2 regions of the Pseudarthrobacter oxydans genome follow, and region 1 is predicted to be linked to the other one. Evidence: predicted binding sites of a transcription regulator. Region 1 holds the regulator's gene; the other holds the start of a gene.
What was found. The regulator LexA, encoded in region 1, represses DNA repair genes until DNA is damaged. The targets are predictions, from matches to a motif close to TCGAACANNTGTTCGA.
Positions count from the first base shown of each region.

Region 2: a site for LexA is predicted at 3,900-3,915, ahead of SMD14_RS10905 (DUF6504 family protein). Genes of this name have one in related genera too.

Region 1 is NZ_CP139438.1:1,648,357-1,656,087, forward strand. It holds gene dapF (diaminopimelate epimerase) at 1-230, shown strand, start outside; gene SMD14_RS07505 (methyltransferase) at 202-825, opposite strand; gene hflX (GTPase HflX) at 1,259-2,842, shown strand; gene SMD14_RS07515 (ATP-dependent DNA helicase) at 2,835-4,892, shown strand; gene lexA (transcriptional repressor LexA) at 4,926-5,660, opposite strand; gene SMD14_RS07525 (LysM peptidoglycan-binding domain-containing protein) at 5,986-6,402, shown strand; gene SMD14_RS07530 (histidinol-phosphate transaminase) at 6,508-7,626, shown strand; gene hisB (imidazoleglycerol-phosphate dehydratase HisB) at 7,686-7,731, shown strand, end outside.
Region 2 is NZ_CP139438.1:2,414,419-2,422,149, forward strand. It holds gene SMD14_RS10900 (DNA polymerase III subunit alpha) at 51-3,539, opposite strand; gene SMD14_RS10905 (DUF6504 family protein) at 3,536-3,871, opposite strand; gene SMD14_RS10910 (hypothetical protein) at 4,029-4,418, shown strand; gene SMD14_RS10915 (chorismate mutase) at 4,438-4,758, opposite strand; gene SMD14_RS10920 (VOC family protein) at 4,778-5,200, shown strand; gene SMD14_RS10925 (SOS response-associated peptidase) at 5,228-5,971, opposite strand; gene SMD14_RS10930 (mycoredoxin) at 6,129-6,386, shown strand; gene SMD14_RS10935 (biotin/lipoate A/B protein ligase family protein) at 6,408-7,181, opposite strand; gene SMD14_RS10940 (DUF2177 family protein) at 7,174-7,566, shown strand; gene SMD14_RS10945 (AarF/UbiB family protein) at 7,578-7,731, opposite strand, start outside.

The sequences.
Region 1 (7,731 bases):
CTATGCGCGTGCATGAACGCGGGGTGGGGGAGACCCAGTCGTGCGGGACCGGGGCTTGCGCCGCCGCAGTGGCCATTCGGCACTGGGCAGGTGCGGAGGCCCCCGACACCTGGCGCGTCCAGGTCCCCGGCGGGGTGGTTGGCGTCAAGTTCTTCGCCGGCCCGGCGGGTCATGAACACGTTGAGCTGAGCGGCCCGGCAGTTATTGTGGCAACCGGGACGCTTTCCTGACCTTCAGGATCCGGAAGGACTTGGACGTTGATTCGCGGCTGACGCCGAAGGAGTCGTCCAGCTCCCCGGCAAGCCAGCGTTGCAGCGAGTCGGCCCCCAGGTTCTTCTGCACCACCAGCCACGCCGTACCGCCCGGCGCGAGGCGGGGCAGCCACAGCTTCAGGAGTGAATGGAGCTCGTCCTTGCCGATCCGGATGGGCGGATTGGACCAGATGGTGTCAAAGCGCACCTCCGGGTCCACCGCTTCCGGGGTACTGGCGGTGACGTTTGCCAGTCCCAGCGCGGCGGCGTTCTCGTTCGTCAGCGTGATGCAGCGCTCGTTCACATCCACTGCGTAGACCCGGGCGGAGGGCGACTTCAGCCCCATGGTCAGGGCAATCGGGCCCCAGCCGCAACCGATGTCCAGCAGGTTTCCCTGCGGCGCGGGGGCCGGGACCTCGGCAAGGAGGATGGCCGTGCCCTTGTCGATCCCGTCCGGGCTGAAGATGCCGGTGGAAGTCTGCAGCCTGCGCGTCTGCCCGGCGAGTTCGACAGTCAGCGGCTTGCGGGTAAAAGGGCCGGCGGGCGTTGCGCTGAAATAATGTGCGGACTCCATAACTGGCCAGAGTAGTTCCCCTTGCAGCGTAAAGGGAAACTGCCGCGTGTGGCCCTCTGCTACGCTGGAGAGCATGTTCCTGATCTTTGAGTAGCCGGCACGGGCCCAGCCCGTCCCGAAGCCATGTCCCACCCAGCGATGCAGGTTTTCCCACCTTCCGCTGCGTGCACCGGGCCGAACGCAGAACGCGTTTTCCGGTCGCCGGACGACACTCGAAGGTCAGCCTCCGCTGGACTTCCCGCCGTTTTTCCGGCTGTTTCCATGTCCGCCACGAATCTGAGTCGTGGCATCTCCGCCGGCGCCGCCTCCTGCAGCGCCCGGCCCGACAAGCCAGGAGGCTTGGATGACCGCAGGCCGTCAGCCCAGCGCGAATACTTCACCAATCACCGGCATTCGGCACTATTCTGGAACTGCCGAATCTTCAAAGGAGACCATGACCAGCCAGCCCAACACCGGATCAGATCCAGCCGCCCAGGACATGAGTCCTGCGGAAATCCAAGCTGTCATCGACCGGATTCTCTCCAAGGACGTACCGGCCAGGAGCCTCAGCGCGCCAGGCGGCGGTGACGAGGGCCGGGACGGGAAGGCAATGCTCGGCAAAGCCCAGGCGATTTCCCGCCTGGACGAAGAACACACAACGTACGACGGCGACCAGCAGGATCTTGAGGAACGCCGCGCCCTGCGCCGAACGGCCGGGCTTTCCACCGAACTCGAAGACGTCACCGAGGTTGAGTACCGGCAGCTGCGCCTGGAACGCGTGGTCCTGGCCGGGCTCTGGTCCGAGGGGACCCTGGCCGACGCCGAGAACTCGCTGCGGGAGCTCGCAGCCCTCGCAGAAACTGCCGGTTCCGAGGTCCTGGACGGGCTGGTCCAGCGGCGCGACAAGCCGGATCCTGGAACGTTCCTCGGCTCGGGCAAGGCCTTGGAGCTCCGGGACATCGTGGCGTCCACCGGCGCGGACACGGTGGTGGTGGATGCCGAGCTCGCTCCCTCCCAGCGCCGAGGCCTGGAGGACATCGTCAAGGTCAAGGTCATCGACCGGACAGCCCTGATCCTGGACATCTTTGCCCAGCACGCCAAGAGCCGCGAAGGCAAGGCCCAGGTGGAGCTGGCCCAGCTGGAGTACCTGCTGCCGCGCCTGCGCGGCTGGGGTGAGTCGATGTCCCGCCAGGCCGGTGGCCAGGTGGGCAGCGCGGCTGCCGGCATGGGTTCGCGTGGTCCCGGTGAGACAAAGATCGAGCTGGACCGCCGCCGGATCCGCACCAGGATGGCCAAGCTGCGGCGGGAGATCGCCGCGATGAAGCCGGCCCGCGAGACCAAACGGGCCAACCGCCGTCGTAATGCCGTGCCGTCCGTAGCGATTGCCGGGTACACCAACGCGGGCAAGTCCTCGCTGCTGAACCGCCTGACCGACGCCGGTGTCCTGGTGGAGAACGCCCTGTTCGCCACCCTGGATCCCACCGTCCGCAAAGCGGAAACCGCGGACGGCCTGGGCTACACCCTGGCCGACACCGTGGGGTTCGTCCGTTCACTGCCAACCCAGCTGGTGGAAGCGTTCCGCTCCACGCTCGAGGAAGTTGCGGACGCGGACCTGATCCTGCACGTGGTGGACGTTTCGCACCCGGATCCCGAGGGCCAGATCGCCGCAGTCCGCAAGGTCTTCAGCGAGGTGGATGCCCGGAAGGTGCCCGAAATCATCGTGCTCAACAAAGCCGACGCCGCTGATCCGTTCGTGGTGGAACGGCTCAAGCAGCGCGAGCCGCGGCACGTGGTGGTCTCGGCCCGCACGGGGGAAGGCATCGCCGAACTGCTGGAGGCAATCAGCGACGCCATTCCCCGGCCCGGCGTCAAGCTGGAACTGCTCATCCCGTATGAGCGCGGGGACCTGATCAGCAAGCTTCACGACTCCGACGCCGAGATCATCAGCGTCGACCACGTTGAAGCCGGCACCAGGGCCGTCGTGATGGTCCGGGAAGGCTTCGCGGCTGAACTGGAACCCTTCGTCAGCAATGACTGAGGCCGTGGCAGGAGAAGCCACGGAAACGGCCGGCGAGCAGTTCGTGATCGAACTGCTCGACCGGGCCGTGGCGGGCATGGGCGGGCAAAGCCGTGCCGGCCAGCATGAGATGGCCAGGCAGGTGGCCCGCGCCATCGAAACGGGGGACCACCTGCTGGTCCAGGCGGGGACCGGCACCGGCAAGTCCCTGGCCTACCTCATCCCCCTCATCGCGCATGCATTGCAGAGCAACAAGCCCGCCCTGGTGTCAACGGCCACCCTGGCCCTCCAGACCCAGATTGTGGGCAGGGACCTGCCCCGGCTGCTCAAGGCCATCACCCCCGCCCTGGACAGGCCGGTCAAAGTGGCCCTGGTCAAGGGCCGCTCCAACTACGTTTGCCGGCACAAGCTGGAAGGCGGCTTCCCCAGCGAGGAGCCGGCCGAAGGCCAGCTTTTCAGCCTGGGCGAGGACACCAGCGTCCCGCATTTCGCCGCAGCCGTGGGCGGCCCCTCGTCCCAGCTCGGCAAGGAGGTGGTGCGGCTGCGGGAGTGGGCGGAGAAGACCGCCACCGGCGACCGGGATGAACTGCTGCCGGGCGTCACGGACCGTGCCTGGCGGCAGGTTTCGGTGACGTCCATGGAGTGCCTGGGCTCCCAGAAGTGCCCCATGGCTGCGGAATGCTTCAGCGAACTGGCGCGCCAGGACGCTGCTGAAGCGGATGTTGTGGTCACCAACCATGCGATGCTCGCCGTCAGCGCGTTCGAAGGCCTGGCCGTCCTGCCCGAATATGACGTGGTGGTGGTGGATGAGGCCCATGAACTCCAGGACAGGGTTACCGGGGCGGTCTCCGGCCAGCTCTCGGTGGCCATGGTCCACGCCGCTGCCGCCGGTGCGCGGAAGCACACGGCCATCACCGTTGATGCGTTGAACGCCGCAGCCGCCAACTTGGAGCTTGCCCTGGCAGGCGTGCCGAACGGGCTGCTCCCGAACGGGCTCAATGATGAACAGCTGGACTGCGTGGACCAGCTGCGGGATGCCTGCCGGGCTGCCCTCTCGGATTCAAAGGGGGACAGCAGCGCCACGGCCGACGGCGGCAGGCAGCTCGCGCGGTCGCGGCTGCTGCTCATCCTGGAACTTTGTGAACGGCTCCTGGCAGCCCGGGAGAACCGCGAAGTGGTGTGGTTTTCCCGTGCCAGTTCCTTTGACCCTGCACAGGGATTCTCCCCGCCGGACGAGACCGCTCCTGCGTTGATCAACATCGCGCCGCTGTCCGTTGCCGGGAGGCTGCGCGAAGGACTCTTCGCCGGCCACACGGTGGTGCTGACCTCCGCGACGCTGGCCATCGGTTCCGCGTTTGAACCTGCCGCGGGCGGACTGGGCCTGGTGGGTGACGGCGCCCCGAGCTGGACAGGCGTGGACGTGGGATCACCCTTCGACTACCCAAAGCAGGGCATCCTCTACGTGGCCGGGCACCTGCCGAAGCCCGGCAGGGGTGCTTCCCCGGAAGCACTGGACGAACTGGAAGCCCTGATCCGTGCTTCCGGTGGCGGGGCGCTGTGCTTGTTCTCGTCCCGGCGTGCGGCAGAGGAAGCGGCCGAGGCACTGCGCCCCAAGCTGGGGATGACCGTCCTCTGCCAGGGTGACTCCACCATGACCGGCCTGGTAAAGCAGTTCGCCGACGAGCCCGATACCTGCCTGTTCGGGACCATGTCCCTTTGGCAGGGCGTGGACGTCCCCGGCGGCTCGTGCCGGCTTGTGGTGATAGACCGCATCCCGTTTCCGCGGCCGGACGATCCCCTCATGACGGCGCGCTCACGGGCAGTAGCCCAGGCAGGTGGAAACGGCTTTATGTCGGTTTCGGCCACCCACGCCGCGATCCGGCTCGCCCAGGGGGCAGGCCGGCTGATCCGTTCCACGGGCGACAGGGGAGTGGTGGCCGTGCTTGACTCCCGGCTTGCCACTGAACGCTATGCAGGGTTCCTGCGCGGGGCGCTGCCGCCCTTCTGGTCCACAACAGACCGGAAGACGGCGATTGCCGCCCTGGAGCGGCTGGCCCGGGAAAACGCCTGAGGCCGTCTCGCTGCAGCGGACGGAGTTTCCCTGCTACAGCGAGCGGAGTACCGACACAACCTTGCCCATGATGGTGGCGTGGTCTCCGAGGATGGGCTCGTACTGGGTGTTCTGCGGGAGCAGCCACGTGTGGCCGTCACGCTGGCGGAATGTCTTGACGGTGGCTTCATCATCCAGGAGCGCGGCCACGATATCCCCGTTGGCCGCATCCTGCTGGCGGCGGACCACAACCCAGTCGCCATCGCAGATGGCTGCATCCACCATCGAATCCCCGGCTACCCGAAGCATGAACAGTTCCCCCTGGCCCACCAGTTGCCTGGGGAGCGGCATCACGTCCTCCACCAGCTGGTCGGCAAGGATGGGGCCGCCTGCGGCGATCCGGCCCACCAGGGGAACCATCGCCGTGTCCAGGGCGGTGGGCAGTTCGGTCACAGTCGCTGCACCGGGTGAACGGACGGCGGACGCCTGGCTTGCCGGCTTTGCGGCTCCGCCGTCCAGGGTCAGCGGCATCAGGACTTCCATGGCCCGCGGCCGCTTGGGGTCGCGGCGGAGGTAGCCAAGCTTCTCCAGCTGGGAAAGCTGGTGCGTCACGCTCGAAAGGCTCGCCAGTCCCACGGTGTCGCCGATCTCCCGCATGGACGGCGGGTACCCGTTTTCGTTGACCGAGCGCTGGATGGTTTCGAGGATCTTCTTTTGCCGTGGAGTCAGGCCCTTGGCGGTCCTCTTCGGTTGCGCGGTTGCCCTGCCCCCGGCGGCTGCTGCTGCCATATTCGCCAATGCCTTTCGGTTCCGCCGGCCCTCTCCATGGCCATGCCCTGGAAGTTCCCGCCCCTAAATGTCAGACCCTGCTGATCGACTGTCCAGGTGGTTGTTCTTTGGTTCAAAGCTAGGCCAGCCGCATTGCTTTTTCAAACATTTGTTCTAGCGAGTCTCGACAATGTTCGTTGATAGGTGCTAAAACAGAGAAAGCAAAGTTCGAATATATGTTCTACTCATTGCCCTGGTCATTCGAAGACTACGCCGGAAAAGGTCCGGCCGGGGGCGGAGGGAAGGACGTCCGGGCAGCACAGTACGGTCCAGGAGGGCTCAGATCATGTCAGCTACATCTGTTTCGCGGGGTTCACGCCACCAGCTGCTTTCGGTGCAGCAAATCCTGTCCCAGGCGGACAATCGGCAGGCCGGACGGCCTGCGCCTCTTCCGCCCCTTCGCCTGACCCGTCGTGGTCGCATCGTGCTGATCGGCATTCCGCTGGTCCTGCTCGCTGCCCTGCTTCTTTCGCTGGCAGGCTTTTTCAATGCCCCGGCCAAGGCGTCGGAGTCTGCGACGGATCTTGCAACGACGCCCACTGTCACAGTCACGGTCCAGCCTGGCGAGTCACTGTGGGGCATTGCGGCCGGTGTCGCACCGGAGCGTGATCCGCGGGACGTCGTGGCGGACATCGTGCAGCTCAATAACCTCCCGGCCGGCGCGGTCTTCCCCGGCCAGCAATTGTTCGTGCCCGCAAGTTAGGACCCGGCATTTTGCCTCTCCACGGGCGGCAGGGCGCGGCACGCCGGGAGCGAACAGGAAACCGTCACATTTTCCGGTGTCCGGCCCGGGCACTAAACTGTTCAGGTGAATGACCAGCTAGAGCGCCTGAACCGGCTTCCCCTCCGCAGCAACCTCCGCGGGCTTACGCCCTATGGCGCGCCCCAGTTGGACGTTCCAATCCTCCTGAACGTGAATGAAAACACCCATGGGGTTCCGGCTGACGTCAGGGCGGCCATTAGCGCAGCGGTGTCAGAAGCGGCAGCAGGACTCAACAGATACCCGGACCGGGAATTCACCGACCTGCGGAAGGCGTTGGCGGAGTACCTGGGGCACGGGCTGGATGAATCCAACCTTTGGGCGGCCAACGGCTCCAACGAAGTCCTTCAGCAGATACTCCAGGCCTTTGGCGGCCCAGGACGTACAGCGCTCGGATTCCCTCCCACGTACTCCATGTATCCCCTGCTGGCCAGCGGAACGGACACGGAATACATTGTGGGCGAGCGTGCCGGCGATTACGGTCTCAGCGCCGAATCTGCCGCGCGGCAGGTCAAGGAGCTGCAGCCCAACATCGTCTTCCTGTGCTCACCCAACAACCCCACGGGAACCGGCCTCGGGCTGGACGTGGTGGAAGCCGTCTACGAGGCCGGCGAAGAAAGCCAGTCCATCGTCATCGTCGATGAGGCGTACCACGAGTTCGCGCATGACGGAACGCCCAGTGCGCTGACCCTGCTGCCAGGGCGGGAACGGCTGATCGTCTCAAGGACCATGAGCAAGGCGTTCGCCTTGGCCGGCGCCCGCCTCGGCTACATGGCGGCGGCCCCCGAAGTGGCCGACGCGCTGCGGCTCGTCCGTCTCCCGTACCACCTCTCCGCCATCACGCAGGCCACCGCCCTCGCCGCCCTCCGGCACCGGGAGGCGCTGATGGCGGATGTGGAGGACATCAAGAAACAGCGCGACCGCATTGTGTCCGAGCTGCTCAGGATGGGACTCAAGCCTGCCGCGTCAGACTCCAACTACGTGTTTTTCGGCGGCCTGGAGGACCCCCACCAGGTGTGGCAGGAACTGCTGGACGCCGGTGTCCTGGTCCGCGACGTAGGAATCCCCGGCCACCTCCGCGTCACAGCCGGAACTGAGACCGAAACCACAGCTTTCCTCACCTCCCTTGAAAGCATCCTTGCCCGCCAGGCCAAGCTTCCCGCCTAGACTGGAAGAACCGGCGCTGGACGCCTCGAACCACCCCTTCTGCCCAAAAGGACCCAAGCATGAGTACCACCGGATCGAATGTTGCTGCGGCCCGCACCGCGCGCA
Region 2 (7,731 bases), 770 kb from region 1:
TCAATGCTATCGGTTCAGCTCAGGCCCGACCAACGCGGCGCACCCGAGGATCAGCCGCCGAATCCCGTGATGGCGAGGGTCCGGGTGATTCCGTCCAGGGGGTGCCGGGCCTCCGGTTCCTGCGCCTGGGACTCCTGGAACGGCAAGGTTTCGGCGCGGCTCAGGTCCCAGGCCATGCTCGCGCTCAGGCTGATTCCCCGCGGGCCGGTCCGCCTGGTGGTGCCACGGATCAGGAGCAGCCGGGTTCCAAAGAGGAGCATTCCTGCCTTTTCCTGGGCTTCATGGAAGAAGACCGAATCGATGCAGCCGGTGCCGTCGTCGATGCTGATGAAAACTACCCGCCGGCCGCCCCGCATGGGCGGCGTCTGGGTTGCCACGCGAACCCCGGCCACCAATACTTCCGTCCCGTTCCGCAGGCCGAGGAGCTTGTCCGCCGTGGTGACTCCCAGCCTGTTGAGCATCGGCCGGTGGCTGTCCATCAGGTGGCTGCTGACATCAACAGCCATCAGGTCGAGTTCGGCCCGCACAGTTTCCACCAGGGTAGGCGCCGGCAGCCCGGGCTTGACGTTGCGCAGTTCAACATCCCCCAAAGGCAGGGAGAGCTGACCCTCGATAACCTCCACACCTTTCCGTCCGCTGCCGGCACCTTGGAGTTTTTGCAGGTGTTGGACAAGGTCCGCACGGTTTGCGTTGCCGCCTGCCTCCCGGTGAAGGGAATCAAAAGCGCCCAGCTGGGCCAGCCGCTTGATGCTGGGCTTGCTGACCCTGGACCGTGCCCTCAGGTCTGCGAGTGAGTCAAAGGGCTGGCCGGCAACGATCCGCTTAAGTTCTGTTGCGGACAATCCGTAAATGCCGTTCAGGCTTAGCCTGATTCCCAGCTTTCCTGCATCCGGGCCTTGCTCTACCCGTTCCACCCGGTATTCTGCCTTGCTGCGGTTGATGTCCAACGGGAGGATCGGGATGCCCAGGCGCCGTGCTTCCGCTACCAGCAGCCTTTTGGGGTACATCCCGGGATCGTGCTCCCACAGCCCGGCAAGGAATGCTTCGGGGTGGTGCGCCTTCAGCCAGGCCGACTGGTAGGTGGGGACTGCAAAGGCAGCACCATGCGCTTTGCAGAATCCGAAGCTTCCGAAGGCTTTCAAGGTTCCCCAGACGTTGTCCACCACAACGGGCGCGTAGCCCCTTTCCCGGGCCGCTTTGCGGAAGAACTCCTCCACGCCCAACTCAAGGACCTCGTTGCCCAGGGCACGGCGGAACTCGTCCGCACGTGCCAGTCCGCAGCCTGTCATGACGTCGAAGGTCTTCAGGATCTGTTCGTGGAAAACGGTGACGCCGTGGGTCTCCGCGAGCACCGGTTTCAGGTCCGGATGGGGGTACACCTCGGGGGCGAATCCGTGCCTGTGCTCAAGGAAGGGCCGGACCATGTCCGATTTCATGGGGCCGGGGCGGAACAGTGAAATATCGATGATGAGGTCGTTGAATTCCCGGGGCGCCATCTTGCCAATGAGCTCACGCTGCCCGGGCGATTCAATCTGGAAGCAGCCCAGGGTGTGGGTGCTCCTGATCAGTTCAAAGGTGGCTTCATCGTCCAGCGGGACGGCATTGAGGTCGATGCGCCCGTTGTCGGCAATGTAGTCGGGACCGGTCCCGTCCGGACCAGGTGAATGCTTTCCGGCTGCCACCACTTCTTCCTTGGAGGGGTGGATGCGGATGACTTCCCGCACGGCAAAAGCCATGGCGCTCTGCATCCGGACCCCAAGGACATCAAGCTTGAGCATTCCCATGGGATCCATGTCGTGCTTATCGAACTGGCTCATGGGGAGGCCAATTCCGCTGGGCTGCACGGGAGTGCGGTCCAGCAGGGTTGCGTCGCCAAGGATCACGCCGCAGGGATGCATGGAAATATGCCGGGGCAGCCTGTCAAGGCGTTCCGTCAGGTCCACCAGCAGATCAAGCTGCTGGTTTCCATCCAGGTCCCGCTGTTCCACCCGGCCGGCGAACTCCCGGAGCTCAGGTTTTTCCTGCAGCGCTTCACGGAAATTGCGGGCAGAAAAGCGCCACAACTGCTTGGCAATCTCCCCCACTTCGTCGCCGTCCATGCCCAGCGCCATGCCGGCGTCCCGCACTGCGCCCCTGGCCCGGTAGCCATTCTGCATGCTCATCAGGGTGACCCGCTCAGCACCAAAGCGCTCAAAAATCCGGTGGTAGACGTTGTGCCGCTCCGCGCTTTCAACGTCTATGTCAATATCCGGAAGGGTTGCCCGGTCCTGCGACAGGAAGCGTTCGAAAATCAGGTCATGCTGCAGGGGGTTCACCTGGCTGACGTCGATCAGGTAATTGACCAGGCTTGAGGCGCCGGATCCACGGGCTGCTGCCCGCACTCCCATTTCCTGGATCATGCGGGAGACCTCGGCAACTGTCAGGAAATAGGAGGAGAAGCCGAGGTTGCGGATGATGCCCAGTTCGTGATCGAGCCGGGAGCGCATCCTTTGTCCGGCAGTGCCGGTAACTCCCGGGAAGCGCCTGGTGATTCCAGCCTGGCACCGCTGGACCAGTTCAAGGTGCGGATCCTGGCTGATCCCGATGACTGAAGCTTCCGGCACCACGGGCTGCTTCCACCCCATGTCCGTGACCGGATCAATCCTGCAGAGGTCCGCCAGCGCCTCGGTCTGCGCCATCAGCTGCTTGAGGTCCGCTGCACCATAGCCTGCCGCAGAAATGATCTCCTTGCCCAGACGGAGCATCTCCGCGGAGGATTTAAGCCAGCCTTGGCCTGTTAGCTGCAGCAGGGGCTCTTCCGCGAGTTGCGGCAGGGATTTCAGGGTGCGGGCTGAGTCGAGCACATCCGCGGTGGGCGCTCCGTCTGCAGCGCAGTACCTTACGGCGTTTGTCAGGATTGCAGGAACATGATGCTCTTCTGCCAGCTTGAGCATGCGGACAGCATGGGCGGTACTCAAGGGCTTTCCGGGTGCGCTGAGCTGGGAAACTATCTCGGCAACCAAAGTGCCTGCGGGCATGGCGTCCAACCATTGCTTGAAGAGGGTGCGCGGACGAAGGTAGCGCCGCCCGCCCATGGCGCGGCCGACGTCGGAATCAGGCCCGACCAGGACAGTCAGCACCGGTTTCAGGGTTTGGGGATCGAGGGTTCGGGAGGCAAGTTCGGCCCTGGTCACGGCGGCTGGAACTGTTCCCCCGGATTTCCCGGAGGTGCGGGCATGGGCATCTGATATCAGCCTGCAGAGCGCGCGGTAGCCCGCCCCGTTGTTGTTGCCCCGGGCCAGCACCACCACCCTGCCGGCAAGCTGGGTGCGGTGATCGCCGTCGTCGTCAAATACCGCAAGGTCAACACCCACAATGGGATCGATGCCCGCTCCCATGCATGCCTTGAGGTGTTTGATGGTTCCGTACATGCCGTCACGGTCAGTGCATGCAAGGGCCGTTGCACCGTCAGCGGCGGCGGCCTGTGCCAGTTCCTCTGGCCAGGAGACGCCGTAGTGCGCACTGAAGGCAGTGGAGACGTGAAGATGGGTGAAGCTCATGCTGTCCTGGGCCGGAGTGCGTCATGGATGCGCAGCAGCCGCCAGCGGCCGCTTTGGATATGCCTGGTGAGGTCAAGCGTCAGGGTTTCTTCCGGCCCCTGGACCCCACGGACAGGGTGGTCAGGCCGCACCTGGACCCGCCAGATTTCGTGGTCCACCAGTCCGCGGCCGCTGCCAAGCGGAGCGCGGCTTTCTTCCGCCCACCATTGCCGGCGTTCGTACCAGCGCACCGGTTCAGCACAAACAGCATAGGAACGTCCTGCCCACAGCAGGCGCTGCGGTTCGCCGTCGGCGGTGCACTCGACGTCCACGGATTGGCTGAACATGCCCATGGCGCCTCCCGGATCTCATCTGGCTTATTCGAATACTTGTTCGAATAAGCCCAGTCTACCCCTGCCCTGAACGTGCGCAAAGAAGGTTCAGAGGAAGGACTGAGGAGAATGGCGCGCAAGGGTGGACGGACCGATCGACAGGGAGCAGGATGGTGCCATGAGCACCCAAGACGCACTTCTTAAGCAGGCAAGCATCTCAACCCAGGACTCCACCGTGGTGGCCACGTTCAATATAGACGGCACCATCCCGGCGTCCGGTGCTTACGTGGTAGGTCTGGTAGGGGCTACTCCGGACTATTCAACACAACGGCGGCTATGCATTGAGTTCATGAACGGGGAGGCGATTGCCTTTTATTCATTCAACCGTGAACAGGGAGTCGAAGAAGACTACGACCTGTCCGGTGTGACCCACTCCGACAGCACCATTACGGGCAGCTTTCCCCTGGCGGCCTTGAACGGCCTTGGCAAGGGGCATGTCATGTCAGCCTTCAGCGAGGCCGAGGGCAGGGAATTCCAGCACGGCGTCCCCGTGGAGGAACACCTCTAAACAAGGGCTTGCGGGCAGTTCAGCTGTTCCCTTTGTGGACCCGCATTTCCAGTTCGATGAAGCCGGAGATCATTGCCCGGTACGTGGACTCCACAATGTCCGGGTCGATGTCTTTTTTCTCGGCTGCCGAGCGGACATGCTCAATGATCCGTTCCACGCGCCCGGGCGCACGGACCTCGGCGTCATCACCCTTGAGGGTTCCGGCAATCCGGATCAGCCGTTCCCGGCGGGCGATGAGGGTGACAATCTGCTCATCCACCTCGTCGACAGCAATGCGGACCGCAGCGAGCTGTTCCTTGTCGGCCAAAGCATCTCGATCATTTCCTTGAATTGTCGCCATCGTCTGACAGTATCGAAGCATGCAGCCCAGAGTCGACTTCATCTCACTAGGTGTCCGCAGCGTTTCCGCCTCCCGCGCGTTCTATGTGGACGGCCTTGGCTGGCCGGTCCACCGTGAACTTGAGGGTGATGTTGTGTTCATCCAGGTGAACCACGGTTTGGTGCTGTCCCTGTGGGACGTCCGCCAGATGCAGGCTGACGCCGGCGTCAGTCCGCCCGGTCCGGTTCCCTGCATCACGCTTAGCCACAACCTTCCGTCCACTGAGGACGTGGACCGGGTCATGGAAGAAGCGGCCGCGGCGGGGGCTGCCATCATCGCGGAGCCCATCACCCAGCCGTGGGGCGGGTACAGCGGATACTTCGCCGATCCGGACGGCTTCCGGTGGGAGGTTGCCTACAACCCCGCCTGGAGAGTGGACGACGACGGCGCGGTCACCGTATAGCGCTTGCCGCGGGTCCGCGACGGACTACTAGAAGAGGGCCTCCACGGGCCGGATGAGTTCCGGCCCGTTGTTCCGGACGTTGCCGACTTCTTTTCCCACAGAGTCCACGTGCCAGTCCGCCGCCACGTCCTTGACCCCCGCCCGCACCAGGTCCACCAGGCCGGCGGCTTCGTCCGCGGTTGGGTCGAGCCATGCCCGCATCGTGGCTTTGTCCATCGGCAGCGGCACGCGGTCATGCAAGGCCGTCAGTTTTCCAAACACCGTTGACTCGCTGCCGGGCGGCGGGGTGTCAGTGGTCAGGATGGCCGTGGAGAGCATCCAGCCGCCCGGCTCCCCCGCCGGCCACGCGGGATCCTTCCACCACTCATAGAGCCCTGCGAAGACCAGGCCCTTACCCCCGTCCGGATGGACATAGTACGGCTGCTTCGACTTTCCCGGCCCCTGCTTCCATTCGTAGTATCCATCTGCCGGGACCGCACAGCGGCGCGACCTGGCGGCCTTGCGGAACGCCGGCTTCTCAAGCACGGACTCACTGCGTGCGTTGATCATCCGCGAGCCGATGCCCGGGTCGTTGGCCCAGGACGGGACCAGCCCCCACCGGGCAACATGGAGCTGGCGCACCTGCCTGGCAGCCGGCCCGTCATCCACCAGGCGTTCAAGGACGATGGGAACGTCGTCCGTCGGGGCGACATTCCACGACGGAGGAATGTTCACCTCGTCCTCCAGCTCGGCGTCGAACTCGGCCAGGAGGTCCCCCACGGCACGGGCCATGACATAGCGTCCACACATGGCTCCAGCATGCCACCGGCGCCAGATGGTGTCATCCGAAGGACATATGAACGGCCTGCGGCCTCTGTTGGCCGGGAATAGGCACCGCCGCGTTACCGTTGTCAGGAACGAAACCGTCAACGACACAGAGGAGAGCTCCGTGGACTTCACTCCCGACTCCGGCACCATCACCATGTTTTCCACTACCTGGTGCGGCTACTGCAACCGGCTGAAGAAGCAGCTGGATGCCCAGGGCATCGGCTACACCGAGATCAACATCGAGGAAGTCGAAGGCACTGCCGAACTCGTGGAGCAGCTTAACGGGGGCAACCGCACGGTACCCACCGTCCTCTTCCCGGACGGCACCGCGGCCACGAATCCGTCCGCAGCCGAGGTCAAGACCCGCCTCGCAGCCTAGGCGTTGACGCCATCGCGCGGGTCATGCCCCCAGGCTGCTGAAGGAAGCGGCCTTCAGGACGGCATGGCCCGCGTAGGCGGCAAGCAAGGCATTTTCCACCGCGGCAACGTCCACGCCAGGGACCAGGTCTTCGACCGCACCTGCCGTGGCGGGGTTCCAGTCCAGCCCCAGGGCGGCATAGCTGTCGGTCAGCACTTTGCGGATGGGCGCAGAGTTTTCCACCACAATGACGGAACTGAAGAGCCAGCCGCCGGCCACTACGCGTTGCGCCGTGCCCACCAGCTTCACCTGGTGGCCGCCGTCAGCCGGGTCGGTTCCGTGCACGCTGAACTCGCCGGGGCAGTATTCGCCCGGAATCTCGCCCACGGCCGCCTGAACGCCGACGCTGCGCAGTACCTCGGCAAACAGCTCCCCAAAGTAACCGAACCTGGTTTTGGAGCCTGCGATGGCGTCGGCGTCCGGTTGAAGGTGGTCCACCACCAGGGTCCCCTCATGGTAGGCGGCCGCCCGCCCCCCTGCCCGGCGGACCAGGGGCTCGAAGCCGTTGGCCCTGCACGCCCGGGCAGCCGCCTCAAAGCCCGGCAACCGGGTGTCACGCTGGCCGAAGGCCACGGTGGGCGCAGGCCGGTAAAGCCGGAGTGTGGGGCCAATGTCCCCCTTCTTCACCCGTGCCAGGAGTTCCAGGCCGAGCTCCAGGTCACGGCCCGCGCCCAGCGACTTTTCCTGCCGCACAACGGTTAGCGTGCGGGGCCCCGGGCCGTCGTCGTACATGTTGCTATGCTCCCCTATGGTCATATTGCAGTTCCTGGTGGTCGCCGCCGCCTTCGCGGCGATTGACGCCGTCTGGCTCAAGCTGATGAATCCCTTTTACCGCAGCCACATCGGCGAGCTGCTGGCGGATAAACCACACCTAGGTTACGCCGTCGCCTTCTATGTCATTTACATCGCCGGGATTGTGTTTTTCGCCCTCCGGCCTGCCCTCGACGGCGGCAACTGGCTCACTGCCCTGGGTTACGGCGCGGCATTGGGCGCCTTCGCCTACGCCACCTACGACCTCACCAATGCCGCCACCCTGAAGGTGTGGCCGCTGCAGCTGCTCGTGGTGGACATGCTGTGGGGCGCCGTACTCACCGGGCTGTCCACGGTTGCCGGCTGGCTTGTATTCCAGGGACGCGCCTGACGCTGACGCGGTCACGGGCCGCGGCGGCCCGCCCACAGCCCGTGCAGCAGCGGGACCACGGACCCGGCCATGAGGACGCTGCCCAGGACAAGGTCGTCTGCCCGCACCACGGCGCCGGCAATGAGCAGGGCCGCAAAAACAAGGGCCGACGCCGACCGCCGGGCC